One region of the Virgibacillus halodenitrificans genome, then DNA from elsewhere that is predicted to be linked to it. Evidence: riboswitches for the same ligand, from Rfam matches in the RefSeq annotation. Region 1 holds a riboswitch; the other holds the start of a gene.
What was found. A riboswitch is a leader RNA that binds a small molecule or an ion and turns the genes downstream of it on or off. The one in region 1 is predicted to bind FMN.
Positions count from the first base shown of each region.

Region 2: linked by a shared signal. The riboswitch ahead of BME96_RS12300 (ECF transporter S component) and the one ahead of ribD (bifunctional diaminohydroxyphosphoribosylaminopyrimidine deaminase/5-amino-6-(5-phosphoribosylamino)uracil reductase RibD) in region 1 are both predicted to bind FMN.

Region 1 covers NZ_CP017962.1:1,306,010-1,321,645, forward strand. The annotation lists gene BME96_RS06865 (ArsR/SmtB family transcription factor) at 1-66, shown strand, start outside; gene BME96_RS06870 (arsenic transporter) at 82-1,380, shown strand; gene arsC (arsenate reductase (thioredoxin)) at 1,399-1,818, shown strand; gene pflB (formate C-acetyltransferase) at 2,103-4,355, shown strand; gene pflA (pyruvate formate-lyase-activating protein) at 4,397-5,128, shown strand; gene BME96_RS06890 (Type 1 glutamine amidotransferase-like domain-containing protein) at 5,305-5,958, shown strand; gene BME96_RS06895 (DnaJ family domain-containing protein) at 6,071-6,415, opposite strand; gene BME96_RS06900 (RDD family protein) at 6,557-6,982, shown strand; gene BME96_RS06905 (DinB family protein) at 6,991-7,530, shown strand; gene corA (magnesium/cobalt transporter CorA) at 7,680-8,633, opposite strand; gene BME96_RS06915 (NAD-dependent epimerase/dehydratase family protein) at 8,946-9,920, shown strand; FMN riboswitch at 10,034-10,181, shown strand; gene ribD (bifunctional diaminohydroxyphosphoribosylaminopyrimidine deaminase/5-amino-6-(5-phosphoribosylamino)uracil reductase RibD) at 10,407-11,519, shown strand; gene ribE (riboflavin synthase) at 11,504-12,154, shown strand; gene BME96_RS06930 (bifunctional 3,4-dihydroxy-2-butanone-4-phosphate synthase/GTP cyclohydrolase II) at 12,223-13,416, shown strand; gene ribH (6,7-dimethyl-8-ribityllumazine synthase) at 13,431-13,898, shown strand; gene BME96_RS06940 (YndM family protein) at 14,023-14,475, opposite strand; gene BME96_RS06945 (ZIP family metal transporter) at 14,690-15,508, shown strand; gene BME96_RS06950 (capping complex subunit for YIEGIA) at 15,549-15,636, opposite strand, start outside.
Region 2 covers NZ_CP017962.1:2,360,934-2,376,569, forward strand. The annotation lists gene menB (1,4-dihydroxy-2-naphthoyl-CoA synthase) at 1-96, opposite strand, end outside; gene menH (2-succinyl-6-hydroxy-2,4-cyclohexadiene-1-carboxylate synthase) at 123-938, opposite strand; gene menD (2-succinyl-5-enolpyruvyl-6-hydroxy-3-cyclohexene-1-carboxylic-acid synthase) at 945-2,687, opposite strand; gene BME96_RS12280 (isochorismate synthase) at 2,690-4,075, opposite strand; gene BME96_RS12285 (1,4-dihydroxy-2-naphthoate polyprenyltransferase) at 4,229-5,155, shown strand; gene BME96_RS12290 (hotdog fold thioesterase) at 5,172-5,552, shown strand; gene BME96_RS12295 (TraR/DksA C4-type zinc finger protein) at 5,582-5,941, shown strand; gene BME96_RS12300 (ECF transporter S component) at 6,634-7,221, opposite strand; FMN riboswitch at 7,384-7,529, opposite strand; gene BME96_RS12305 (S8 family peptidase) at 7,746-12,131, opposite strand; gene BME96_RS12310 (M20/M25/M40 family metallo-hydrolase) at 12,734-13,792, opposite strand; gene BME96_RS12315 (thioredoxin family protein) at 13,922-14,473, shown strand; gene BME96_RS12320 (potassium channel family protein) at 14,637-15,636, shown strand, end outside; gene BME96_RS12325 (YugN family protein) at 15,621-15,636, opposite strand, start outside.

The DNA of each region.
Region 1 (15,636 bases):
TTGCCTAGTCAGGATGGTAAATTAAAAGAATTAGAAGAACAAGGTTTACGAATTACTTGTTGTTAAAAGGAGGAAAGTAAATTGTCATCATCTGTTCTGCTTGCATCATGTATATTTTTACTCACACTTATTTTGGTTATATGGCAGCCAAAGGGTTTGTCCATTGGTTGGTCTGCTTGCGGCGGAGCTGTACTCGCTTTACTAGCTGGAGTAGTAGGTTTTCAGGATGTAATTGAAGTTACGGGGATTGTATGGAATGCAACATTGGCATTTGTAGCAATTATTTTGATTTCTTTAATTTTAGATGAAATTGGATTTTTTGAATGGGCAGCATTACATATGGCTAGAGCCGCCAGAGGCAATGGATTGAAAATGTTTATTTATGTGAGTGTATTAGGAGCTATTGTTGCAGCTTTTTTTGCTAATGATGGTGCAGCACTAATTTTAACACCAATTGTTTTAGCAATGGTTCGTAACTTGAATTTCCAAGAAAAAATGATATTCCCATTTATCATGGCAAGTGGATTTATTGCTGATACCACATCACTTCCATTAATTGTTAGTAACTTGGTTAATATTGTGTCAGCAGATTTCTTTGACATTGGTTTTGTAGAGTATGCAACAAGAATGATTATCCCTAACTTTTTTTCTTTAATAGCAACCATACTTGTGCTTTTGGTTTATTTTAGAAAAAGTATTCCACGACACTATGACATGGCGCAACTGAAAAAGCCAGTGGAAGCAATTAAGGATAGGAAGATGTTTAACTTGTCCTGGATAGTTCTTGGCATACTACTGATTGGATATTTTATAAGTGAGTTTATTAACCTGCCTGTTTCCATTGTGGCAGGAATTGTAGCGATTTTCTTTATTTTAATGGCCGGGAACAGTCATGCAGTAGACACAAAAGCTGTTATAAAAGGTGCTCCGTGGGCAATTGTGTTCTTCTCTATCGGTATGTATGTCGTAGTATTTGGTTTAAGAAATGCGGGGCTTACTGATGTCTTGGCAAATATTATACAAAAAAGTGCAGAACAAGGATTATTTGTAGCTACGATTGCAATGGGTTTTATCGCAGCTATTCTATCTTCCATTATGAATAATATGCCGACGGTTATGATTGATGCAATCGCTATTGCAGACACAAATACAACTGGTGTGATGAAGGAAGCTTTAATATATGCAAATGTAATTGGTTCGGATTTAGGGCCTAAAATTACGCCAATTGGTTCCCTTGCTACTCTTTTATGGTTGCATGTGTTAGCTCAAAAGGGAGTTAAAATTTCCTGGGGGACTTATTTTAAGATTGGAGTCACATTAACAATTCCCATTCTACTTATTACATTAATCGGGCTTTATCTCACGCTAGTAATTTTATAATAAAAAGGAGGATCAACAATGAAGGAAAAAACAATTTATTTTTTATGTACGGGTAATTCCTGCAGAAGTCAAATGGCTGAAGGATGGGCAAAAAAAGTTCTGGGTGATAAATGGACAGTAAAAAGTGCAGGAATCGAAGCGCACGGCTTAAACCCAAATGCAGTAAAGGCAATGAAGGAGGTTGGTGTTGATATTTCAGACCAGAAATCTGAGACCATAGATAGTGAGACCTTAAATAATGCAACTTTGGCTGTAACACTTTGCGGAGATGCAGCAGATAAATGTCCAATGACACCACCACATGTAAGGCGTGAGCATTGGGGATTTGATGACCCTGCTAAAGCAGAAGGGACGGAAGAAGCGCGTTGGGAGGTATTTCAACGTGTAAGAGATGAAATTGGGGAAAGAATAAAGCAGTTTGAGGAAACCGGGGAATAATAGAGAGTCAGATCTTCAAGTCCAGTTACCAAATATGGCTGGAAGATCTGATTTTTTTTAGTTTTTTTAATAAATCTACAAAGCTTATTGTAACAAAAGATGAAAGGATAATTATACTGGTTGGGGATTATTAACTAAGATTTTTTCCTATAGTAAAAGACAGGTTTTAAGGTGAGTGTCTCTGATCGTCATAAATCCGTAACACCTACTGAATATTTTCCAATTTTTATATGTTATTATATATATAAGAAGTATTGTTCATTACTTCACAAACTTTTTTCGATATGGAGGTTAGTAAAATGGCTAATAAAGCTTGGGATCATTTTACCAAAGGGAAATGGCAAAAAGAAATAGATGTTCGCGATTTTATCATTCAAAACGTTACACCGTATGTTGGTGACGAATCATTTTTGTCTAAGGCAACTGATTCGACGAAAGCTTTGTGGGATCAAGTAATGGAATTAACCAAACAAGAGAGGGAAAATGGTGGAGTACTTGATATGGATACTGCGATTGTATCGACGATCACTTCACATGGACCAGGTTATCTTGATAAAAATAAAGAGAAAATTGTTGGGTTCCAAACGGACCGTCCATTTAAACGTTCCCTACAACCATTTGGTGGGATTAGGATGGCTGTGGATGCATGTAATGCGTATGGTTATAAAGTGGATGAAGAAGTACAGCATATCTTTACTGATTACAGAAAGACACATAATGCAGGCGTATTTGATGCATACACTCCAGAAATGAGAATGGCGAGAAGAGCTGGGATTATTACTGGATTACCTGATGCATACGGCCGAGGACGGATTATTGGCGACTATCGCAGATTAGCATTGTATGGTGTAGATCGTCTCATAGAAAATAAAAAAGAAGCATTGGCTGGGGTTGGAGCCAATGGGGTAATGAGCGAGGAAGTCATCCGTGATCGTGAAGAAATAAATGAACAGATTCGTGCATTACAAGAATTAAAGCAGCTTGCTGAAATTTATGGCTATGACATTTCAGAACCAGCAACGAATGCACATGAAGCATTTCAATGGTTGTATTTTGGCTACCTAGCAGCAATAAAAGAACAAAACGGAGCTGCAATGAGTCTTGGACGCGTTTCCACATTCTTAGATATTTATATGGAAAGAGATATAAGAAACGGATTTCTAACCGAGGAGGAAGCTCAAGAATTAGTTGATCATTTTGTAATGAAGCTCCGTCTCGTTAAATTCGCCCGTACACCTGATTATAATGAACTATTTAGTGGTGATCCAACATGGGTTACGGAATCTATTGGTGGTATGGCAAATGATGGTAGATCACTTGTTACGAAAAACGCTTTCCGTATGCTTCATACCTTAGATAATTTGGGACCAGCACCTGAACCAAACTTAACTGTGCTATGGTCTGAAAACCTGCCAGAGAAATTTAAAAAATACTGTGCAAATATGTCTATCAAAACAAGCTCCATTCAGTACGAGAATGATGATATTATGCGGGAAATTTATGGGGATGATTACGGTATAGCGTGCTGTGTTTCTGCAATGACCATTGGTAAGCAAATGCAATTCTTTGGAGCACGTGCCAACCTTGCTAAAGCTTTGCTATATACCATTAATGGAGGCGTTGATGAGAAAACCTTTGCACAGGTAGGCCCAAATTATGCACCAATTACATCTGATGTACTCCAATACGATGAGGTTATGGAGAAATATGACAAGATGCTTGATTGGCTTGCAGGCTTATATGTAAACACATTAAATGTTATCCATTTTATGCATGACAAATACAGTTATGAACGCCTGGAAATGGCATTGCATGACAGAGAAATAGTAAGAACAATGGCATGCGGAATCGCTGGATTGTCTGTGGTCACTGATTCATTGAGTGCAATAAAACATGCTACTGTTAAGCCAATTCGGGATGAGCAAGGTTATGCAATTGATTTTGAAATCGTTGGAGACTTCCCTAAATATGGAAATAATGATGATCAGGCAGATGAAATCGCGGTTAATCTCGTTAAACGTTTTATGAGTAAGATAAAGCATCATAAAACATATCGTAATTCCGTACCAACTCAATCGGTACTAACTATCACTTCTAATGTCGTATACGGAAAGAAAACAGGGAACACACCGGATGGAAGAAGAGCGGGTGAACCTTTTGCTCCAGGTGCCAATCCAATGCATGGACGGGATACAAAAGGCGCATTGGCATCTTTAAGCTCAGTAGCCAAGCTGCCATATGAAGATGCTTTGGATGGAATAAGTAACACCTTCTCCATTGTTCCTAAAGCCCTTGGAAAAGATGAGGAAACAAGAAAGGGTAACTTAGCTGGTATGTTAGATGGGTATATGATTAAAGGCGGCCATCACTTAAATATAAACGTGTTTGATAGAGAAACATTGCTTGATGCAATGGAGCATCCGGAGGAATATCCGCAGCTGACTATTCGTGTATCCGGATATGCTGTTAACTTTATAAAGCTTACAAGGGAACAGCAAATTGATGTTATAAATCGAACATTCCATGAAAGTAGATAGTCAGCTGGTAAAAGCAAGCTTTTGGAAAGGAATGATGAAATATGAAGGGGAGAATCCATTCCGTTGAAACATTCGGTACAGTGGATGGCCCAGGAGTAAGGTATATTGTCTTTATGCAGGGCTGTCTGTTACGCTGTCAATTTTGTCATAATCCGGATACGTGGAAAATCGGTGACGGTAAACAGGTAACGGTAGATGAGCTCATTTCAGATATCGAATCCTACCTTCCATTTTTTAAGTCAACGAATGGGGGAGTCACTGTAAGTGGAGGAGAGCCATTATTACAGGCTAAATTTTTGGTAGAGTTATTCAAGGAATTAAAAAAACGTGGTATTCATACAGCCATTGACACTTCAGGCGGGTGCTTCTCCCACTCCCCTACATTTTTGAAAACATTGGATGAGTTAATGGAAGTAACGGACCTTGTTTTACTAGATTTGAAACAAATCAATCCTGAGAAACACGTAAAGCTCACCGGTCTTTGCAATGATCATATTCTAGACTTTGCGAACTATTTGGCTGAAAAGAAGATTCCTGTATGGGTTCGCCACGTGCTTATTCCTGAAGTCACAGATGTTGATACAGATTTGGAGAAGCTTTCACAGTTTATAGATATGTTGCCAAATGTGGAAAAAGTAGAAGTGCTCCCTTATCACCAGCTGGGTGTATATAAGTGGGAGGCACTTGGACTTGAGTATACTTTACAAGATACGAAGCCACCGACCAAGGAAAGAATAGCGAACGCGGAACGTATTTTGGCAAGGGAAAGTTAAAAAGAATAAAAAAACAGAGAAGCTTAGCTCCTCTGTTTTTTAGTATTAATCGTCTGGAAAAGGTATCATTTACAAAAATAATAGAATTGAGAAAGGAGTTTTACAGGTTCATATAGAAATTTTAAGGAAGGCAGACTAATAACGAGCTTTGCGCTTTTCTAAGAAAGGGGAAACAAATGATGGAACGACATCTATTTTTATATGGCGGAAGTCCTCCATTCGGAGAACGGTTTGGTAAACGTTTTGCAGATTTGGCACTACCTGAACAAGGTAAGGTTGCCATCTTATTTATCCCGAGGGACGGATGGAAGCAGTATATGCGCATTTATACTGCTACATTAGCTGCTTATGGACACAGTAAATTTGAGTACCTACCTCTTATGGAAGATTTGGAAGAGGAGAATACCAATAAATTGGTAAACTGTTCCGGAATTATTATCAGTGGTGGTGAAACAGAGAAATATCAAGAAAGAATAGTAAATACATCCATTGGTAAACAAATAAACATACTTTATGAACAGGGAACCCCTGTTGCAGGCTTTTCTGCAGGCGCGCTACTATCTCCAGCACATTGCATTATCCCTCCAATTGACAATACAAGAGGGGAAAAACTATTGCTTAAAGGAATGGGTTTCCTAAACGATGCAGTAATTAGTGTACATTATTCAAAATGGCAGGAAGATAAAAATTTAAAGACAAATGTGGAGGAACTTGACGTATCAGTCGGTTACGGTCTGGATGATGGAACGGCAGCTTATTTTAGAGATGGAAAGATTGAAGAGATAGAAGGAGAAGGTTTTTATGTTGAAAGAAAAGCACAGGTGTTATAATTTTTCTCTTTAGCAAAGGCGGATGAGACAAGGGTCCATCCGTCTTTGAAAAGTGTGCTTCTCTTTGCATAGATTGAGTAGTCGTTTCTTTTTAAGCTATACCCGCTTCAACCTACATATTCCAGGTTTTTTTTGCTTTATCAAGTCTGTCTGGATGAACGGGGGATTTTTGCAATGGAGAGGGGCAAAGTTGGTTGTAGGCGCTTATTTTTTTGTTGATTTCTTTGATATCTTGTTCGGTAGCTGCAGTATGAATCAACCGTGTTATTTCTTTTTGAAGCTTTAACCATGGTGGTAGATAGCCATTTTCCTTAGCTACTCTTTGGAAATTTTGAAATAAATCGTATTTTGTATTGGCTTTGGGAATCGGCTTTCCTTTTCCAGGTCCACTGTAGTTATCTTTTTCCCCCGCTGCATCCAGAATGTCACCAATCAAATCATTGTACTTCTTATCCATTGATTCACACTCCTATTCATTTTTTGGTATGTGTCATTCATATTATAAGATATTTTAATTATATGATAATTATGGTAATGTGAGAACTATAATTGGAAAACTTTGTAATTAATGTGAAGCTTCAATAAAGGAGAATGCATAGTGAAAGATACAGCTGGTTTCCAAGTCAGGTTTTTGGCTACTATTTTAGATGTTATTATTATTACCGTAACGGTTGGTGTTCTTTCTTACTTTTTATTTGGAGTAGTTTTTCAAGACGAACTTAGGTGGGTTGATGCTATCGAACCGTTATACAACTTATTACTTCCAGTGATATGGGGAGGTTATACGCTGGGAAAACGAATGACACATATTCATATTATTAAAATGACAGGAGAAAAAGTAACCTTATGGACTATGTTTCTTAGGTATATCGTTAGCGGAGTAGTTTACGGGCTAACACTAGGTGTGGGGGTTATTGTAAGTGCTTTTATGGTAGGGATAAGAGAGGATAACCGTGCTACTCATGATTTTATTGCCGGTACACGTGTAGTTTATGATACTAAAAATGATGCAGAAAGCAGATGATAGCAATAATGAAAAATACAGATCGTTATATGATTGATGAAATAGAAGGGTATTCACCAAACATAGGGAGATTACTTTCGATGATGGAATATACTAGAATGACAACACTAGAAGCGGCCGCTAATCTTTCGAAAGAAGCACTGGACTATCGTATTGATGATCAAGGGAATTCGATAGGCTGTTTGCTATATCATATGAGCTGTGTGGAAGAGGTCTATCAAATTATAACATTTGAAGGCAGAGGACCTAACGAGAAGGAGATGGATAGGCTCCACTTAGGGCTTACCCTTGGTGAAGATGCGCATGAACAGATAAGGGGAAATAAACTGGCATATTATACAGATAGATTACATGCTGTTCGAGAAGTATCATTCAAGAGATTTAAAGAAAAAGAGGATGATTGGTTGGATGAAGTGTCTCCATTTGGTCCAGATCACTTAGCCAACAACTACTTTCGCTGGTTTCATGTTTTTGAAGACGAGTTAAATCACAGGGGGCAGATTCGTATTATTCGTAAACATTTGGAGAGGAATCAAATTAACCCATAAGTATTTAGATAAAATGATTTTAAAAGAAGAAATGAAGGTTATGACCTAAATCTGTTAACAGAAAAGTATAGTAGGGCCGCCAGTTTTAGCTGCCCTACCCCTTTGTTTTAATTATAAAGATTTGCAATGAAGTTTATGCTATGTTGGCATTAAAACCAGCCTTTTTTCTTAAACCACATGTACATAGCCACGGCAATTATTCCCATGACACCAAGAGAAACAAAATAGCCGTATTTCCATGTCAATTCAGGCATGTATGTAAAATTCATTCCATATATACCTGCTATAAAAGTCAAGGGAACAAATATCGATGTGATGATAGTCAAAACCTTCATAACATTGTTTGTTTGGTGTGCGTTTAAAGATAAATAGCTATCCCTAATATCTGCAGTAATTTCTCGATTGGACATGATCATTTCTGAAATTTTCAATAAATGATCATAAATGTCAGAAAAATACTCTTTCCTTTCCCTCACACCAGCCTGGTGCTGGGAATTTAACATGCGATATAGTAAATCCCGCATTGGATTGACGGTATGTCTAAGATTTACCAGCATATGCCTAATATCAAATAGTTCTGTAACCAAGTCATTCATCGTTCTGTTATTTCTATTATCCTCGATGACATCCAATTCATCTTCAATGTCATAAATTAACGGAAAATAATTATCTACTATTTTATCAAGAATTTGGTGGAATACATCATACGTATCCCAGTTTTTCGTTCCGTTCTGTCCAAGGAGTCTGTCTTTAACTTGAGTTACTTCCATAGATGGTTGATGGTGAAATGTAACGATAAAATTCTCACCTACAAAAAAGTCCAGTTCTTCTTTAATGAGTTCATCCTTCTCCAACCGTACACTGTGGGTAACATAAAACGTATAATCCGTATAATAATCCAGCTTAGGACGTTGTAATCTGTGCATACAATCTTCAATAGCGAGTGGATGAAATTGAAATACTGTTGTGAGGTAATTAACTTCCTCATCCGTGGGCTGGTTAAAATCTGCCCAGATCCATTTATAATTAGAAAAATGAAAAGATGTTATTGGTATGTTTTTTTCTAGTTTTCCTTGTGCGGTTACTCCATATAGATGGATCAATATAAATGCTCCTTTCCTCTTCAGTGGTTATCACTATCTATTTACCCTTTTTAAATCCAAAACAATCGGCTTGCAGAAAGAAAAAATATAGACCTTTTACTAACAAGGATTGTTTAAACTTGTTAAAATGGGAATGTAAAATATGCAGACAAATGAAGGTCTAGGCCGTTTTGTTGGGTGTTGTGTTTCTGCATAAATACTAAGTAAATTGGAAATATTACTTTCCTGTCATTTTTTAATAAAAGGATTAACTTTTTTATAAGGGTGGAATAATCCTAGAGGGCAAATTATGCCCGTAAGGAGGAGTAACAAATGGCAAAAACTTTTGTACTGGGTGGTACAGGACTGCTCGGTTTTCAAACGATTAAAGAATTATTAGCTAAAGGGTATGAAGTAAAAACAATAGCAAGAAAAGAAAAACTAATGAATCAGCTGATGCCTGAGGAAGTGGAGAAACATTTAGGAGATATTAATACATTATCAGATGAGGAAATAGTGGAGCTGCTTCGGGATTGTGACAGCTTTGTTTATGCAGCGGGAGTTGATGAACGAACAATTCCGCAGGCACCAGCTGAGAAATTTTATTATGAACAGAATGTATTGCCAACCCAACGTCTCGCACGGCTATCCAAAAGAGCAGGTGTTAAAAAATTTGTGATTCATGGGTCATATCACGTGGAATTTTCTGAGAAATGGCAGGATCTAAATCTTTTTGAAACAGAAGCGTATCCACGAACAAGAAAGCTGCAAGAAGAAATTGCCTTTATGGAAGGTGAAAATGGAATGGATGTCATGGCGTTACGTTTACCATATATTTTTGGAACAATGCCTGGACGTACGCCGCTTTGGAAGATGTTTTTACCTCAGGTAGAGGGGAAAGATGTTGTGCCTGTATTGCAAGGTGGAACAGCTATGGTTACAGTAAAGCAGGTAGCAGAAGCAACTGTTGGTGCCTTGGAAAATGGGGAGCATCAGAAAAGTTATGCTTTATGTGGTGAAAATATGTCCTATGCTGTGTTTTATAAAATTATAGCAGAAGCGCTTGAACAAGAAGATACAGAGATAAAAGTAGTACCACTAGAGCAAATGAAGCCTTCGTTTCAAAAAGCGGATGAAAAACTGGCTTATGAAGGAAAAGAAAGAGCGATCCATGCAGCTCAGACTGCAGAAATGCAAAATAGAGGAGCATATCTTGATCCTAAAGAAACAATGCCCGTGTTAAATTACCAAGAAGATGATATAAAAGAAGCGATTATTGAATCTATTAAAAAAGCGGTAAATTGTTAAAAGCTTATAGTTGCTACTCACCTTAACACTTTTGAAGCTTAGGGAGAGCACTGACCCTTATCAAATAGTTGTTAAAAAAATTGGTATATGATAGACTTTTTTTAATCGAATAGAATTTCCTTCGGGGCAGGGTGAAATTCCCTACCGGCGGTGATGAGGGCTTTGTTCCCTCTCAGTCCGTGACCCGGTTTCTGCATTGAAAACGGTGGATTTGGTGAGATTCCAAAGCCGACAGTATAGTCTGGATGGGAGAAGGAATGACTGGAAAATATGTATTAGTAAACTATTAAAAAAGATGAGATCTATGAAATTGCAGGATGCTTCCGATGCCCTGTAATCTTTTAACGACATCTTTTTCAATGGTTAATTCTAAATGCTTGTTATTCGTCATGTTATAGCCCCGTACTGCCTTTATTGGTGTACGGGGCTTGTCGTATTTAAGAAATAATTTTACTGGAGAAATAAAATAGAGGAAGGAGTACTACTTTGCAGGAAGAGGAATATATGAAATTGGCGCTCTCGATGGCCATAGCAGCCAAAGGGCAGACAAGTCCAAATCCACTTGTTGGAGTTGTTATTGTAAAGGATGGCTTTATTGTTGGCACAGGTGCTCATTTTAAAGCAGGAACACCACATGCAGAAATACATGCTATTCAAGCTGCCGGCGAGCAAGCTTTCGGTGCTGATATATTTGTTACGCTTGAGCCATGTAGCCATTTTGGCCGAACAGCTCCGTGTGCAGATGCTATTATACAAGCGGGAATAAAACGTGTGTATATTGCTTCCCTAGATCCCAATCCGCTTGTTGCAGGTAAGGGGATAAAGAAACTTAGGAAGGCAGGTATCGAAGTAGAAACAGGCCTTCTGGAAAAAGAAGCAGTTGAACTGAATCAACCTTTTTTTCACTTTATTAAAAATAAACAACCTTTTGTAACGATAAAGGCAGCGACCTCATTAGACGGAAAAATCGCTGCAGCAACTGGTGACAGCAAATGGATTACTTCTCCAGAATCCAGACGCGACGTTCATCAACTACGACATGAACATGACGCTATATTAGTAGGCATACATACCATCATTCAAGATAACCCCCGTTTAACCACCAGATTGCCCCAAGGTGGAAAAAATCCCATTCGAATTATTTTGGATACGCATTTACGTATTCCCCTAGAAGCAAATGTTCTTACAGATCAAGCTGTAAAAACAATTATTTATACTGGTAAAGATGCAGATTCAGATAAAATGAGAAAAATTAGTAATGAATTCGTTGAAGTTGTTCAATTGGTTTCAAATGTAATTTCTATTGAAGATGTATTAAAAGATTTAGGTGATAGAAATATAATGACTTTACTTGTCGAGGGCGGTTCTGAGATACACGCTTCTTTTATTGAAGAAAATGCATTTCAACAACTTATTTTCTATATGGCACCAAAAATAATTGGTGGAAAACAAGCTATACCGTGTGTCGGAGGTAGCGGAGCACAACTTGTTGAACAGGCAAACGAACTTGAGTTCATCGACGTAAATCAAGTCGGTTCTGATATAAAAATAGCAGCAAGACCACGAAGGAAGGGATCTACACAATGTTTACCGGAATAATTGAAGAATTAGGCAGTGTAAAGAAAGTAGCACAGCAAGGAAGAGCAATGGAAATTACAATTCACGCTACCAAAATAATGCCAGGAATCAAGCTTGGTGACAGTATTGCTGTAAACGGGATATGTCTCACTGTTACTAGATTAACTTCAACCGAGTTTTCTGTTGATGTCATGCCTGAAACCTTCCGTAGCACTTCTTTATCCACACTTAAAGAGCGTATGGAAGTGAATCTGGAAAGGGCAATGCCTGCAACAGGTAGATTTGATGGTCATTTTGTAACAGGTCATGTAGATGGTGTAGGAGAGATTTTAAAGAAAGAACCTACTGAAAACGCCATTTACTTTCATATTTCTATACCTACGGATTTCTCTAAATATATTGTTATGAAGGGCTCTGTTGCAATAGATGGCATTTCTTTGACTGTCTTTGGAATTGAAGCAGATACGCTTATCGTTTCAATTATCCCACATACTGCAAAAGAGACAGTGCTTGGAAGAAAAGGTACAGGTGATCAAGTTAATTTGGAAACAGACATGTTGGCAAAGTATTTGTATTCCTTTGTACATGAACACAGAGCAGAAGGGAAATTTGAAAGTAAGATAACAGAGCAATTTTTACAACAGAATGGATTCTAGGCTTCATAGATTATAAGTATGTAAGAGTACACATGTCAGTATTCAAATATAGGAAGAAGGGGAAATGGATGTTCAGTCAAATAAATGATGCTTTGGAGGATTTAAAGTTAGGGAAAATGATTATTGTCTGTGATGATGAAGACCGGGAGAATGAAGGTGACTTTCTGGCGATTGCCGAATATGCTACACCGGAAACAATCAATTTTATGGCTAAACAAGGCAGGGGGCTAATTTGTACTCCAATCGCAGAAAAAATCGGCGAGAAGCTTGAACTTAATCCAATGACTACCCATAACACGGACAGTCATGAAACAGCCTTCACAATAAGTATTGATCATAAAGAAACGTCGACTGGTATTAGTGCATTTGAAAGAGCAAAAACGATACAAGAAATGTTGAAAATAAATGCAAGGCCTACTGATTTTTCAAGTCCTGGTCATGTATTTCCTTTGGTTGCAAAGCCTGGCGGTGTATTGAGAAGAGCAGGACACACAGAGGCAGCGGTTGACTTAGCTGTACTAGCAGGGGCTTCTCCAGCTGGGGTAATATGTGAAATTATGAATGAGGATGGAACAATGGCTAGAGTAGGAGACCTTGAAAAAGTTGCCAAAAAGTTTGGTATCAAAATGATCACCATTAAACAATTAATAGAATATCGCTTGCAGCATGAATCTTTGATCAGTAGAGAGGTTGAGATTGAACTGCCGACAGAGTTTGGTGATTTCAGGGCAGTTGGTTATTCCAATACAATAGATGGGAAAGAACACATAGCACTTATAAAAGGAGATATAACAGGGGAGGAACCTATTTTACTTCGGGTTCATTCTGAATGTCTTACAGGTGATGTCTTTGCATCCAATCGCTGCGATTGCGGTCCACAGCTCCACAGGGCGCTTATGAAGATTGAAGAAGAAGGTAGGGGCATTTTGTTGTATATGCGTCAAGAAGGCCGGGGTATTGGTTTAATCAATAAATTAAAGGCTTATAAATTACAAGAAGAAGGCTATGATACGGTGGAAGCCAACCAAAAATTAGGATTCGCTGAAGATCTTCGTGATTACGGGATCGGAGCTCAAATTTTACGAGACTTAGGTGTGACTAAGATGAGGTTACTTACAAATAATCCACGTAAAATAGCAGGTTTGAGTGGACATGGACTGCAGCTTGTAGAACGGGTTCCTTTACAGATGCCTGTAAAATTGGAAAATGAAGGATACTTACAAACAAAGAAAACCAAACTTGGACATTTATTAACATACTAAAGGAGAGATTTAGAATGAAAAAAGTAATTGAAGGTAACTTAATTGGTACGGAACTAAAGCTTGGTATAGTGGTTTCTCGTTTTAACGAATTTATTACTGGTAAGCTGCTGGAAGGCGCAATTGATGCGTCTAAACGCCATGGTGTTGAAGAAGATAATATTACTGTTGTCTGGGTGCCTGGAGCTTTTGAACTGCCGCTTGCTGCAAAGAAGCTTGCAGGGTCAGAAACGTATGATGCGGTAATTACGCTTGGTACAGTTATACGTGGTGCTACTTCTCACTTCGATTATGTCAGTGGAGAAGCAGCGAAAGGAATTGCTAATGCTGGAATGCAAAGCGAAATTCCTGTCATCTTTGGAGTGCTGACAACCGACACAATTGAACAAGCTATTGAACGGGCAGGCACCAAAGCAGGAAATAAAGGTGCAGAAGCTGCTGTTACGGCAATTGAAATGGCTAACTTGTATAAACAATTGAAATAGAGGTATTTAAATAACTTTGCAACAGTTATTACATTGTTAATTTCTGTGAACAGAACTCGTTCATTCATTACTATAAAAATAAGGGGCACAGACCAGTGCCTCTTATTTTCAGCTTAGACAATAATCATTCCTCTCTATCTTCCGGAATACCTTGATTCAGCTCTTCGCTATATTCAGCCTGAAGTTTCTGGTTAATAAGTTCCTTTTCTTCATCAGATCGGATAGCATGGCCATCCAACACTTGATTAGCCATGTATTTATGGAAAAAGTACTCTCCAACTGCGAGAAATGCAGATGATACAAGTGAAGCAGTTACGAGGGGGATTTCCATTTCAAATAAAAAAGAACCTAATAAATAGATGGCCACAAAGGCGAGAATGAAGTCAAATAAAGTTGCTCCCCAATTTTCAAACCTTGGTAATAAATAAACGTCTCCAACTATATAGGAAACCACTGTAAGCAGGACACTTAGAATGAAGATATTGGGAAAGGATACACCAAAAAATAAACCTAATACAAGCCCCAATATCCCGGTACACATAATAAACTTCATAAAGACTGCCTTCCAATGTTCCATTTTATCACCTCCAATTTATGAATAGACTGCCCTGTTCTATTCACAATTATTATTTCCCTACATAAACTTATAAGGCTTAATGTTTGCCACACGCAAAATGGTTAACTATAATCACAAATAGATTTAAAAATATGGTTTACACAAGTAAAAGTGGGAATATAGATGAAGTAATCTAAATAAAAGAGTTAATTTTTGAACAAAGGAGCATTGCATGATGGTTGACTATTTTTTGAATTTGGATCCGGTAGCCCAAGCAGCCTTAGCAACCTTATTTACATGGGGAATGACAGCCTTGGGAGCAGCTTTAGTTTTTGCGACAAAAGGATTTAACCAACGCTTTATGGACAGTATGTTAGGTTTTGCTGGTGGTGTTATGATAGCTGCAAGTTTCTGGTCATTGCTTTCTCCTGCGTTGGATATGGCGGAAGGAGGGCCAGTTCCAGTCTGGGTCCCGGCAGCGGTAGGGTTTATTCTTGGAGGAGTATTTTTGTGGATATCTGATAAAATACTACCACACCTCCATCCATCTTCTTCGTCTATGAATGAAGCAGAAGGAATAAATCCGGGAAGCAAAAAAAGAAGTACATTACTTGTATTGGCAATTACGTTACACAATATTCCTGAAGGTCTAGCTGTAGGTGTGGCGTTTGGCGCAATTGCTGCGGATTTACCTTCCGCCTCTTTAGCTGGGGCCATAACACTTGCTGTTGGTATAGGTATTCAGAACTTTCCTGAGGGTTTAGCAGTTTCTATGCCTCTCCGAAGAGAAGGGATGTCCCGGAGGAAGAGTTTTATGTATGGGCAGGCTTCCGGCATGGTGGAACCTATTGCTGGTATAATAGGTGCACTTGCCGTAACTTTAATACAGCCTTTATTGCCTTATGCACTTAGCTTTGCAGCGGGCGCAATGATTTTTGTAGTTGCGGAAGAAGTAATTCCAGGTTCACAGGAAAATGGAAATAAAGATCTCGCTTCCATGAGTATAATGATTGGTTTTACAATTATGATGATCTTGGATGTGGCTTTAGGTTAGATTTACTAAAAGGCGAAGGGATAATTTCTCTCGCCTTTTGTTATACACGGATAATTACATAGTCACCATTTGTTAGTTTTGTAACATCTGCCTTCATTGCTTTGGCAACATCTGCTGTTAAGATTTTT
Region 2 (15,636 bases), 1.1 Mb from region 1:
CTTTTCAGGACGGTTAATCGTTACCTTTGCTACTCCATCATGTTTTTCATAAATAATTTCATTATAGTTTTTTACTTTTTCCCATGTAACGGTCATAAGTAATCCTCCTTAGTATGTAAGAATTATTTTTGATCATGCTTGTCTAAAATGAACTCAGTTACTATTTTACCAAAAATCTCTGGTTGTTCCACGTGAAGTGCATGACCAGTTTTTCTTATCATTTGAAAATGCGCGTGGGGCAAGGGTTCAGCCATTTTTTTATTCAATTGCACGAACTTTGTATCCAATTCGCCAACTAACAAAAGAGTAGGTAAATCTAGCTTAGTTAATTCTCCCCACCAAGAGGGCTGTTTACCCGTTCCCATACCTCTAAGTGAATTTGCTAATCCATTTGGTGATTGCGCTAGGCGCTCCTCCCTAATAGCTGACTTAATATTAATTGGCAGTTCTTTTTGAGAATTAAATAGAGGGATATTTTCCCAGAAATCAACAAATGATTCGATACCTTCATTAATTAGCTTTGCTGCTAATAGTTCATCTTTTTTCATTCGTTCTTTTCTTTCCACGGTGGTAGACAGTCCTGGTGATGCAGATTCAAGGACTAGTGATTGAACTAGTTCCCGATAGTACATAACAAAAGATAAAGCTGTTCGACCTCCCATGGAATAACCTATCAAATGAAATTGATTAATTCTCAAATGTTTTATAAGAGTCTTTATATCATCACAGCATTCTTTCATCGTCTTAACATTCGATACCTTAGTGTTTCCATGTCCAGGTAAATCAATGGTAATAAACTGAAACTGATCTTGCCATGCTGTAATAAAAGGTTCCCATGTTTTTGAACTACCCGTAAATCCGTGTAATAAAACCACATGGGGACCTGATTCACCATGTTTTTCATACCAATATTTATCCTTCTTAATTGTATAGTACAAATAGAATCAATCCTCTGACTTAAGAATTTCTTGTTGAATGGTTTCCCACTTTTCCTGGTGCCATTTCACGTTATCCTCACGTACTGTATGAATCTCGACAACCGAAAGACCCTGATGCTGATAACTCTTATCAAGCGCTTTTTTAAGCTCTTCTTCCGTTTTTGGTTGCTCATATTGGCCACCATACATGGTGATTGCCTGTTTAAATTCAATATCGACAGGTGTCCCAAATAAAGCCTCAAAATGCTTTTTGTCGCTTGCTTGCGGAAGAAAAGAAAAAATTCCTCCTCCATTGTTATTTATTAATAAAATAGTAAGATTTAGATTATAATGTTTTGCTGCCAACAAGCCATTCATATCGTGGTAAAAGGATAAATCACCTAATACTAACGTAACTGGCCCGTTTGTAGCTGCTGCTCCGACTGCGCTGGAAACCATCCCATCAATCCCATTTGCACCTCGATTAGCGAGCACAGAAACTTTCTTAGAAGTCGTCATAAAAAAAGTATCTAAATCTCTTACCGCCATACTATTTCCAATATACAAAGCACTTTCATTTGGAATAACGTTTAACAGGCCTCTTACCGCTTCTCCTTCAGTAATATTACCGTTAGAGCCTGTTGTTAATTGTTTTTTTGCAATGCAGTTCATATTTAACCATAACTTCAGCCAGTGATCATCGGGGTTCGAGCTGTAATCTGCTTGTTCACTAAGAATCCGGCAAAACTGTACTGGGTCACTAAAAACGAATTCGGTCTGATTTCCTGCTGGTTCCCGAAATCCAATATTATTATCAACTACAATTTGGAATGTTTCAGTATGTTGTTGGACATAAAAAAGATATGCCTTTGAAACAGGCATGGCTCCAAAACGAATGATATAATCAGGCCTCAATTGTTCTCGGATTTTCTCATTTCTAAGAAAAGCATCATAACCTTCAATAACCATATCTTTGTTATGATTTCCTGCCCGTATCTGTGATAAAGGATCTGCAAGAACAGGGATCCTCCATGCGGCAGCTAGTTCAGTTATAGCTTCAGCCAAGCGATCTTCTGTTTGCGGCCCACAGACAATCAACCCTTTTGCTTTACTCTTTACCTTTTTTAACAGCTGGCTTACCTGATTTTCATCAATCAGCTTGCTTCCTTCCATCAAAGGGGCAGTTGATTGTGTATTTTGATCTCCCCATAAATTATCGATGGATAGGTCGGGCAAAAGCGGCTCACGGAATGGAAAATTCAGATGAACAGGCCCAGCATTTCCTTGGCTAGCAATATGGCTGGCTCTAGCTGCTTTACTTCTCACGTAATGAAGCATTTTTGGAGTCGCTTCTGGTAATGCCATTTCATGAAACCACTTGACATAATCACCATACAACTTAATTTGTTCAATAGCCTGCGGGGCGCCTACATCCCTTAACTCATGGGGCCTGTCTGCAGTAAGCACAACAAGTGGGACCCTACTGTAGTATGCCTCCACGATAGCTGGAAAGTAATTAGCTGCGGCTGTTCCTGAAGTACATACAATAACAACTGGTCGCTTTGTTTTCTTAGCCAAACCTAATGCGAAGAAAGCAGCTGAACGTTCATCAAGGATTACCCATTCTTTAATCATCTCGTTTTCTGCAAACAAATAAGCAAGAGGGGTTGATCGCGAACCCGGTGAAATAACCGCATCGGTAACCCCATTCTTACTTAGTTCATCAATAAAGCTCGCCGTGTACCGTGTCAGTATTTCTGTGTGATCCATATTCATCCTCCTAAAACAGACAGCATCGGTAAAAATTTAATATTTGTTTCCTCATATTCTTTTTCTGGGTCCGAATTTTTAACTACTCCACAACCGGCAAACAAGGATGCTTCATCATCTTGAATTAATCCTGAACGTATAGCCACAGCGAATTCTCCACTTCCATTGCTGTCCAGCCAACCGACAGGAGCTCCATACCAGCCTCTGTCAAGTAGTTCATTTTCCCTAATAAACGCTAGTGATTCTTCCCTCGGTGTACCTCCTAAAGCAGGAGTAGGATGCAGTTGTTCTATTATATCAAAAATACTATAATCACCTAATAACGTAGCAGTAACTGGGGTATAGAGGTGCTGCAAATTTTTTAAAGGATAAATGACTGGTTTTTCCGGAATATTTATATCTTTACAATAATGTGAGATTGCTTGCTTTATCATTTGAACTACAAATTCATGCTCTTGTCGGTTCTTCTCATCATGCAGCAAGCTTTTACTAATCTCTCTGTCTTCTTCTTTATTCTTACCTCTTGGCGCTGTACCTGCCAAACAGGTAGAAAGTAACTTGCGTTTATCAAGCCTTACTAGCCGTTCTGGGGTCGCTCCTACAAAACAGTCCTTCCCTTTCTCGAAAGCAAAAATATAACTGTTTGGCTGGGTATGCAACAGTTTTTCCAATACAGAAGCAATGTTTACCGACTTGTTCAATTTCAATCGAATCTCTCTTGCTAACACAATCTTACTTGCTTTTCCTTTATCTATTTCCCTAGTTGCAAGTTCAACTGATTCCTTCCATTTTTCAGGTGCTACTTCATATCTATTCAAGATAGCTACATCCGTCGAAGGAAGGGTTGTGTCGGAAAAAAGGATTTCCTCCATGCCCCTAATTTCGTTTGCAACTTGTTCAGCAATGTCTCCCTTTCTCACTAAAATGTTTACAGTATAATAGTTCGCTCCATTGTTTTGAGTCAACAAAAATTCCGGAACAGTAAATTCACTATCATTGAAATTCTCCCATAGTGGAGTTCTTTCTTTTTTAGGATCAAAAGATATCCCCCCTAATGCGACAATTCCTGCCCCCGGAACCTTATTGTCGTTATATATAATCGCCTTATCCAGTATAGCTCTCCATTTTTTTTCAACTTCTTGGGAAGGTAGCCCTTCTACTCTTAATTGCGCAGTGTTACCAATTCCAGCTATGAAGAAATCTTCCTGCGTGCTTGACCAGAAGACTCGATCTTTTCCCGTAGAACTTGCCGCATGAAAAAAATGAAGAGGATTTATGTTCTTTACTGGTTTAGTTATACTAATTAACTGAGTATCATCCGCCGAATTTATATTAGGGATGGCTTCATCTATAATCTTTTCTAGTTGTTCTTCCAATATTTCTATCATGTATATAAACCTCCATTATCCTCCTGGCAGACTTCCACATCTTATTTTATTCCCTTTTGCAAGGATTCTCAAGGAAATCAAACCCGATTATTGACACTCTTTGTCAATTTGCCTATCATTGATATGATATTGAGCCAATCAGGAGGAAACTACATGCAAAAATCAGATATTAAAAGCGCAATGAATGAGAAAGGTGGCTTTCAAATATGGTGGCGACTATTAAGGCCACATACATTAACAGCTTCATTTATCCCGGTATTTGTTGGATCTATGCTGACTTTCACAGACGGAGCTTTCCATTTTACCATCTTTATGGCAATGCTTCTGGCCTCTATCTTAATTCAATCGGCAACGAATATGTTCAATGAGTATTATGACCATGCGAGAGGACTTGATACGGAACACTCAGTCGGTATCGGTGGAACCATTGTGCGCGATGGCATTAAGCCAAAAACAGTGCTAAACATAGCTTTTCTTTTTTTCGGGGTTGCTATTCTCTTAGGTATTTACATATGTATTCATTCAAGTTGGTGGATCGCCGTTATTGGTTTAATCTGCATGCTTTTCGGCTATTTATATACAGGTGGACCTTTGCCGATAGCTTACACCCCATTTGGGGAACTCTTTGCAGGTTTTTTTATGGGGACAGTTATTATCGGAATAAGTTATTACATTCAAACACTGACAATGAACTCCTCCGTTATTTGGGTATCCGTACCTATCGCCATTTTTATAGGTACTATCTTACTAGCAAATAACATTCGTGATCTTGATGGAGACAAGGAAAATGGCAGAAAAACAATTGCTATTCTATTAGGCAGGAAGAAAGCAATTCTATTTCTTGCCTGTTTATTTGCAATAGCTTTTATTTTAACTGGAATCCTAATTATCAAGGGTATTCTGCCTGTCTGGTCCATCATTAGCTTTCTTGCTATTTTCAAAGCATGGAGTGTAATTCAACAGTATAAAGGCAAAACAAAACCGATAGAAATGATGCCTGCCATGGCTGCTACTGGCAAGACAAATACCATTTATGGATTATTGTTGGGGATATCTTTATTCATTAGTAAATTCTTGTAAAAGAGGAGAAAAAAACATGCACTTTAAAAGCACTTTAATGGATGCGTTGGGTATGGAGCTAATTTCTCTGGATAAAAACCTAGTGAAAATGACAATGCCCGTAGATGAGAGAACACACCAGCCGGCAGGTTATTTACACGGTGGTGCAAATGCTGCACTTGCTGAGACTGCTGCTAGTATTGGAGCATTTGCTCATATTGATACAGAAAAGTCACAAGTGTTTGGTATAGAAATTAATGCAAATCATATTAAAAGTAAAAAATCAGGTCTGGTAACAGCGGAAGCCAGACCTCTCCATATCGGTAAATCAACCATGGTATGGGAAATAAAGATAATGGACGAAGAGCAAAATTTACTATGTATTTCACGCTGCACCATCGGTATCATTTCTAAGTAAATACTAAAATGGAAAGGAGTTACTTATTTATGAGTGAACATTTAGATTCAGAAAAGCTAGATTATTTTAAAGAAAAATTACTAGAAATGAAAAAAGAAAACGAATCAAAAATAAGCGATAATGAAGGTAATAGTCCGAACGACACAATTAGTGAGCTGGCAGACTACGATAATCACCCAGCAGATATGGCTACTGAACAATTCGAACAAGAAAGAGATGCCGGTTTAAATATGGTACGTGAAGATAGACTTACGGAAATCAATGATGCACTAGAGAGGATAGAGAAAGGCACATATGGATACAGTGAGAAATCTGGGAAACCCATTCCTGTGGAGCGACTTGAAATAATGCCAACTGCCCGTAATTTGGTTGAAGAAGAAAATCAATGATTGCTTGAAACGGAATTCTAATTCAAATAATGGATAAACAAGATGTATAATTGAATTTACTGCGTAGTTGGAGGAAACTGCGACGTAGAGGATATGATTTTCTAATCTCGCTACGGGAAAATATTACGCTTTCCGCGGGCGGCCTGCGAGCCTCCTCGAACTCCACTAACGTTACGTTCTCCGGGGTCTCGCTAGTCTCGCTTTTCCCGCTGGAGTCTACATATTTCCCCTCCGCTAGGATAAGTCAGGATTATCAAAGTTATAATAAATTTGTCACAAAAAAGTTGAGCAAACTCTAAACTTAGATAAAAGTCTATACCAATTGATTGGAATGGAAGATGGCGACTCCAGCCGGAATAGCATGAGCTGAAGACCCTGGACGGAGCGTAGCGGAGGAAGCGGCTGAAGCCATGCCGGCGGAAAGCGTCCATCTGCAATGGAAAGCAATGAGGCTCACCTCTTCAATATTTCAGTGAGCTTTCCAACAACAAAGATATTTTCACACGTAACTTAAATACCAAAAGTTACGTCGCAGTATATCTATACTGTGAATTAAGGTAGAGCTCAATTATTTTTTCAGGTATTTGAAAGCGTTAGATTAAACATAGCCCTCGAAACGTAGAAGTTTTTCCAATATCGTATAGAACCAAAAAACAAAGCAGGCTGTCTAAATAGACAGCCTGCTTTGTTTTTTATGCTGCAGCTTTCATTTGTTTTTGCTCAATCCAGCTTTTCATTTTAATAAATAATGGAACAAATAGTAAACCAACAATAATACCTTTAATTATATTAAATGGCAGAACTCCTGCATATACGGAAAACCACTTAAATTGTTCTGTCATGTCCCATCCCATAAACTTCCCATACGCCGGAAGGATAATAAAATAATTTAATACACTCATTCCAACAGCCATGATTAATGTTCCTGTCACTAAACCTGAGACTACGCTTTTCACACCCTTAAAGCGATGATAAAGCATCGATACAGGGATAACAAACATGGCTCCAGCAAGGAAATTTGCGATAACACCAATGGGATCGCCTGCTCCTGAAATAGCTAAATATAAAACATTTTTGATTGCTACTACGATGACTCCTGCCATTGGTGAAAAAATAAGTGAGGCCATTAAAGCTGGTACATCACTAAAGTCAATCTTTAAGTAGCTTGGCAAAAAAGGCAGTGGGAAATTCAAGAAAAACAGTACAAGTGAAATAGTCCCAAGCAATGATAATATTATTAATTTGAATAAACGTGATGATGAGTAATTTTTATTTTCCATCATCTTCTCCTCCTCCACCTTAATCGATTCCTATCTCGTGATGAAGGATCACCCATTATCCTACATACAAATAAACCCTAAAGCCTGCCTAATCGGGGCTTTAGGGTTTTGAATTTTGAATACATAGGAAAAACAAGGCGCTATGAGCACCTGATTCAGGTTCGACATCTTCTCCCATCCAGACTGTAACTGTCGGTTCTGGAATTACACCAGATCAGCCACAAAGCAAGAAGAGCTTTGCAGGTCACGGACTTAGAGCATGGCTCCTTACCGTCGGTCGGGAATTTCACCCTGCCCCGAAGATGGAATCGATTATTTTATTGTCACTTACATTATACATCCTTATGAAGATTTTGCAATATCTTTGCTTAATAGAATACTATTTTATTAGTTTGAACATAAATAAGGAAGCTGTCGCAAAATGCATAATATGCATTGGCTGACAGCTCCTTTTTCCATAAGAGATTGCTTATTTTAAGATTCGTTACTGATTGTGCAACAGTCTCCTTTTCAATCACTCATTTTTATTCATCCATATTTATGAACAGCTTTCCTTTTGCCTGTTTGCGAGATTCATTGCCATAGGTATCAGTAACCTTGACTTCAATCACACCACCATCTGCTTTTAAATTACTAGGGGCTGTCCAATACCCTACATAATGTCCATCTTCCATTTCCATCATTGGAAGCTCTGTTGCATTTGAAATTTGACTTTTTGTGTTTGTGAGTGGCATATGAATAAAGAATGTCGCCTTTCGACCTGGCTCACTGTCAAATTCGATTTTCACACTCTCTCCTGCTTTTATATATTTATCTTCTGTTGGTGTGAGGTTTTCAATCACAGGCTTCGTGTAGTTTACATCAATAGTTACGTTATTTTTGGCTTTATTTCCGGCTAGATCCTTTGCCACTACTTTAATCGTGTTCGCGCCGTTTTCTAAAATAATCCGTTTGGAATACTTGCCGTCAGATACAGTAGCTTTATGACCATTAACTTTAACTGTGGCAAGATTCGGATCATCTACAGTACCTTCTACGGTAACTGTTTCCTTGTTTGTCTTTTCTCCATCTACCGGTGAGACAATAGTCAGTTCAGGAGCTTTTGTATCTAAGGTTACCTTCACTTTGGAAGACTCACCAACAGGAGTTCCTTCCAATAGGGAAATAGCTTGAAATTCATTTACTCCTTCTGTTAATTCTGTAGGAATGGCAAATTCCCCATCTTCGCCCACTGTGGCATTGCCTGCTTCTTCTCCATTGTTCCAGATTTGCACGGTAGTAGTGGGTGAAGCAGTACCTTTAATCGTTAAATCTTTTTCATTGGTTATAACATCCTTTTCCGGAGTAGTGATTACCGGATCAACAGCTTCATAAGCTACTCTTGCTCTGATCATATAGTTACCTTCATTGGCTGGTGATTTGGACCACGCTCCTCCAACAAGTTGATAACTTCTTTCGGCATTTGGACTACTCTCATCAGTAGCTAATCCCGGGGCACCGGTATTAGGCTGTGTTTGAATATAAACCATGTAGAAATCATCATTTACCGTTATACTATGCTCTTTTAGGTCAATGATAGTCCATTCACTATTATCTCTAATAGCTTCTGCAGAAATTGGTCCTGCAATTTTCTTACCAGGCTTTCCGTCTGCACCGGAGGCATCCCAAACTTCTACTGCAAATTCAGTACCTCCAGGAGAAGGGAACTCCTCATCCCAAAATTTAAATACTCCCTCCGTTACTACTGCTGTGTCTTTCCCTTCAGGTAAAGTCATCTTAACTGCCCAGCCATTGTTAGCATCATAAAACGCTCTAGCGTTTTCTGCTGTACCATCATCGTACCCAATTTCTCCACCAGGAACTGTGTAAAATGGCTCTAATTGGATATCTTTCGTTATATCGTCCTGTAAGTCGACTTGGACCTCTTTCGGATGGTATCCGCTAGCAAGTATTTTTAATGTATACTGACCTTTATAGGCAGTAAGTGAATAACTTCCATCTTCATTTGTTTGCACTGGGGCAATATTTGCATCCTCTATAACCATCACAGTCGCATCATTTACAGGTTCATTTGTAGTCTCATCAGTCACTTTTCCATTTATATCGAATTGTTCAATTTTTTCTAGTGTAAAGTCAATTTGTTTTGTTTGGTCATTTTCAATCTTTACATTTTTCTCTTTTGATTCAAATCCATAGGATTCTGCTTTAAGGGTATAGTCGCCTGCTGCATGCAGCAAGTTGTACTGCCCATTTTTGGGATCCGTATTTACGGAACGTCCACTTTCAATCACACTTACTTTGGCCCCAATTGGCAAAAGCAATGGATTAATCATTTCACTTTCAATTGGTGATTTTTCTTTTTGTGGTAAAATCGGTTTTATTTTTGCAGGATCAACTTTCTCTTTTTTAGAAGCTTTTTCCTTACTCTTAATTACACCAAGCCCTATATTACCTTTGGATTTTATCTTAGAATTGTCTTTGGTTTTACTGCTTTCCTTTTTCTTATTTAATGCAAGTGAGGCACTTGGACTCATTGATTCGTCAGTCAATGCTACATCATCAATATACCAGCCATCTTTTGTAACGCTGCCGTCTGAAGTTATATTGAAGCCAATATAGATTCGTTGTCCACGGTATTCAGACAAATCTACTTCTCCATTTATCCATTCATTGGACTCCCCTTGTACTCTCATCAATTGAGTCCATTCGTTTTTGTCTGTTGATATAAATACATGGCCAAAATCGTATGCTCTTCCGGAAGCGTACATTTCCAACTCATGCCATTGCTTAAATTGTAAATACGTATTTCCTTCTTCAGGTAAGTCAATTGGTGGCATAACGAGTGTAGCATTTGCATCACTATCATACCCCCCTGCTAAATTAGTAGCATACAGCTTTTCTCCTGAAGCCGCGCTTTCTGGACCGGATTCTGGTGTGCCCCATTCCCAGCTGTTATTTTCACCAAATGACGTCCAGCCAACCGGGGTGCTTTCAAAATCATGCGTGTAACCAACGGTTATTCCAGGCAAGACTGTTACTTCGAAGGATTCACTATTCACTTCATTGTTGCCAAAATCATTGATCTTCCATGAATAAGTGATTGCTTCTCCCTCGATATGCTCACCTGGTATAATAACAGCATAGTTACCTTGCTTATAGTCACCAGAGATACGAGCAGCTTCTATGACATGATCTTCTCCATTACTATCTTGATAAATTACCTCTACAGATGAAACACTAATATTGTCAGCAACTTCAACCTCTAACTCCAAGTCCATTCCTTCATAAGTTTCTATCGGGCTTTCGTGTACAAAAGTAGGCGCTTCATTATCTTCCCCCTCTTTTGTAACCTGACCTTCAACTGTCCCTAGCCCCGACACTAAAGAAGACACTGCATCAAATGCATTAACTAAGCCATATCCATATCCATTATTGGGAGAATCGGGATATTCTTCATCTGTTAATGGATTAGCAGTATTCATTAATACGTCTTCCAATTCATCAACAGATAAGCTGGAATCAGCCTGTTTCATTAAAGCTACTACTGCTGAAACTGCTGGTCCCGCCATTGAAGTTCCATTCCAACCGCCTTCATACCCACTTCCAGGTACAGAAGAACGAATATTTGCTCCTGGTGCGGAAATATCTGGTTTGACTTCATCATAAGGTGATGGACCTCGTAAGGAAAAGCCTGCAACTGTATCATTGATATCTGTTGCTCCAGTTGCAAAAGACTCTGGGTAATTTGCAGGAACAGCAACCGACCCTGGGCCTCCCGGATTGAATAAGGTTGTATTACCAGCAGAGAACTCCGGGAATATTTGAGCTGCTCTCCAATTTATTACTACATCTCTATACCATTCATCCAAACCTGGGCCGCCTCCCCAAGAATTATTAACTACATCTGGGGCCAAATCTACGCGTGCATTACCTTCACTATCCTTTGGGGCAAGGATCCATTCTGCAGCTTCAAGCAAATCAACATCTGTCCCACCGTCAGCTGTAAAGGCTTTTACTGCTATCCATTTAGCTCCTGGTGCAACACCCACTTGGTTTGAGCCGTCCGGTTCACTCCCAACCATTGTACCTGTTACATGTGTCCCGTGACCCTGGTCATCATAAGCTTCTCCCTGACCGGCTGTAGCATCAAACCAATTATAGTCATGTGTTACTTCTCCGGTAGCTGAATCGTAACCACGGTATTTTTCCTTTAAAGCAGGGTGATCCCATTGGACTCCGGTATCAATACTTGCGACCACTGTACCCGTTCCGTCAATCCCCATATCCCAAACCTGTGGCGCTCCAACTCTTTCCACATTCCATTCCACATTTGCAACTTCAGATTGAGGTGCTTTTGCATCCTTAGTCACTGTAGTAAAAAGTTCTCTTTTCTCATTTGGCAGTATTTTTTCAACCTCCGCAAATGAAGAAAGCTTTTCAGCAACTTCTTCTGTTGCCGTTACGGCCATCCCATTAACAATGTAGTAGGAATTAAAGCTAACAACCTTGCCGTTTTTCTTTTCCTGTTGTAAATAAGCTTTTACTTTTTGTTGAGATTCTATAGAAGTAGCTTTTAATTCAGACACAACAACTGACCTTTGCATCAGCTCTGTCTTGGTAGAAGTAAGATTTTTCGAATCTGCTTCCTTCTTCGCAGCTTTTGCTACCTTCTGTGTATCTGCTTTATCTTTAAATTTCACCAAAAAAGTAACCTTATCGTCCTTTGTAAAGGCAGTTTTAAGCCGATCACTCATTTTTACTTGTGCAGCATTCTTTTGTCCGTACACGGATTGAAACAGTTCACCTTTCGATTCTGCATAACTCATTCCAGGTGTAATAAGGGAAACCGCCATAATAAAGGTTGCAGTTAAACTAAACAACTTCGTTCGACGTTTCTTTTTCGTTATCAATTTATTCCCTCCTTTTGATTAAAAAACACCATTTGCTCTTTAGGTGAGTTCCGGAACCCATTAAAAAAAACACCTCCTCCTTTCCTAAATATTAATAGGTTCACAATTGCTGAGGTGTTGTTTGCAAAATCTATGTTGTTAAAACCAGTATAAGCATATATGAAGAGAGAATTTGTCGAACGATGTCGTTAAAATATATAATATTCAAAATTGAATAAAAAGTAACTCATTTTCCATTTTTACCTCAGGTAAGAAATACCTACTTTATCTATAAAATCCAATTAAATGGCCTTATATCGATCTTTTAAATGTATTTTTTCAAAAATATGTAGCTTGAAATGAAAAAATAAGAAATAACTCCTAGTAAATTATGTTAAATCCATTACAAATTTTACCTAATATGTAAATAATGGTACTATTCGTATGTATTTTGTAACAATAAACAAGCATTAGGACTTATCTTTATCAAGAAGCAACATATTGTGGTAGTAAATACCTTGAACTGTATATATTGGCTTACGCATAGTTAATACCAAATTTTTATCCAATTATAAAAACCAGCAAACAATTTGTCTGCTGGTTCTGATTTGATTTTATTAACATTAATCTTCCAATGGATTTAAATTTTCTTCACCGGTCAAGTTTGCAATCATTTCAACCAATAGCTCAATCTCTTCATCAATATCCTTTAGACTAGCTGTTTCTACTGGTGAATGCATATACCTTAATGGTAGCGAAACAAGAGATACAGGCACACCTTTGCCAGTTAATCGCATTTTATCTGCATCCGTTCCAGTCATCCTTGGTGTTAATTCATATTGTACAGCCATTTGTAACTTCTTAGCCGTCTGCTCCAATAATCTATTAATTTTTTTGTTAATCGGTGCTCCTTTAGCAAATACTGGACCTTTTTCTAACCGAATATCCCCATGTTTATTTTTGTTAACTCCTGGAAAGTCTGTGGCAAAGGTTACATCACAAGCAATTGCCATTGTAGGTTCAATCCCTGCAGCAGCAAAATAGGCACCCCCCATATTCGTTTCTTCATTTACTGTACTTGCCGCATAAACACCTACAGAACAACCTCGTTCCGCAAGATTTTTTAACACTTCTGCAACGATAAATGAACCTGTGCGATTATCTAATCCCCGACCGGAAATATACCGGTCAGATAAAATTTCCGGCTCTGTTTTGTATACAGCCAAGTCACCAATCTGAATATAGTCCTCTGCTTCTCCCTTTGTTTTATAACCACAATCAATAAATAAATCCTCTAAGTCAAAATCCTTTTTAATTCCTCCATGATGTTGAGCATTAACACCAATGACACCAGTAACTGAAGTATTTTCACCCATTACAGTTACTTTCATACCGACTGCTGCCTGTGGATTAATACCACCCATTTTATCAAAATGTAAGAATCCGTCTTCATCAATACGATTAATGACAAGGGCAATTTCATCACAATGTCCTGCTAAGAGAATTTTAAACCGGGCATCTGGATTAAGAACTCCTATTGCATTACCTGCATGATCTGTCCTAATTTCATCAGCAAAAGTCTTCACATAATTTATCCACTTCTTTTGAATTGCAACTTCATTACTTGAAGGTGAAGCTGTATGTAATAATTCTAATAAAAAATCTTGATTAGCTTTAGGCATAACTATTCCTCCTCAAAATGAATTCTTTTTTATCATAGCAAAAATAATCTGCAAGAGCACTTTTGTTTACGAAAAGTTTTATAATCGATACACTTTACTACAAGACTAAATAAAAGGGAGCTAATTACTATGGAATTAAATGATTGGTTCAACAAGGGAATTTTACCAGATGACTATATTGAATCCATGCAAACACATAGAGAAAATCTTTTGCATATATATGATAATTTTCAATTACCTGAGGACCAAGCTTTTTTCGATGCCTTAAAAAAGCAGAATTTGCGTGTGATAGTGCTCACAGAAGACTGGTGTGGTGACGCTATGTTAAACATCCCAATTCTACTTCGTTTATCGGAAGCAGCTAACATTAACGTTCGTATGCTGTTAAGAGACCAAAATCTCGAACTAATGGATCAATACTTGACCAACGGCAAATCTCGCTCTATTCCTATTTTCATTTTTCTTGATGCAGAAGGTAATGAAGTAGCCAAATGGGGGCCAAGAGCAGAAAAAGTTCAGCAATTTGTGGACCATTCCAAGGAAGCTCTCCCGCAAGAAGATGCAGAGGATTTTAAAGAAAAATTTAATGAAATGCTTTTTTTTATAACAAAATCGCTTAGAGATAATACAGATTTTTGGGAAGACGTTTATCTAAGTTTAAAAAATGAATTAAACAAATAAGAACAAGGGGCTGAAAGGCTGAACGTTGCTGTTCATACATAAGCACATATTGAAAAAGGCTGTCACCAATAATGTGACAGTCTTTTTGTATAAGTATTGCAAAATCTTGTCCATACTAAAATAAGTGTGATTACAATATTTTTACAAAAAGGTGACTTTGTATATGAGCATACGATTAGTTAGATATTTATATTTACAAATTCCTTTACTTATCAGGGTTCTTATAAGCGTTCTTTTCCTCTTATTTTTATTTGGCTTAGTTATTCATATTATTGAGCCAACTCAGTTTCCTACCTTATTTGATGGAATATGGTGGGCTATTGTTACAGGGGCTACTGTAGGTTATGGCGATTTAGTCCCTTTAAGTGTTCCGGGTAAATTGCTAGCAATGCTTTTAATCCTTTCGGGCGGAGGTTTAATCGCATTTTATATTACTGCTCTCACTGCCTCTACACTTAAACATGAGCAGGATTTAACCACGGGTAAAATTGCTTTCAAAGGAAATAACCACATAATTATAATAGGCTGGAATGAACGAACAAGGCAAATTATCGAACACATTTCAAAAAGGAACACCCATCAGGAAATAGTTTTAATTGACCAAACGTTAAACTTTTTAAATTATAAGGATTATCCTGTGCATTTTCTCCACGGAAATCCTACAGAGGATAATACACTCAGAAAGGCTAACATAACTGCAGCAAAGTGTGTATTAGTTTCCTCCGATTTTTCTGAGGAGGAAAGAAAAGCCGATAATTCTACTATCTTGACAATTGTTGCTGTAAGGGGGAATAACCCAAAAATACCTATTATTTCGGAAATCCTATCTAAAATCCAAATTGAAAACGCATTGCGAGCTGGTTCCAATACTATTATCAGATCAAATGATTTTATGAGTGCGTTGTTTTATCATGAGCTTTATCACGCCAACAATGCAACTCCATTTGAAGATATTATCCGCTTACTAGCAAGCCAGCAATTCTGCCACATTCCATTGTCCGAATCTGAAATTGGTAAAACGTTTAAAAGTGTTATTTTAGATTATATTAATGAGAGACACATATTAATAGGTCTCATTCGAAACAAGGAATATATAATGAATCCGTCACCCGAATTATTGTTGAAAAAAGATGATTTACTTATTTCACTATCCTTCTGGGATA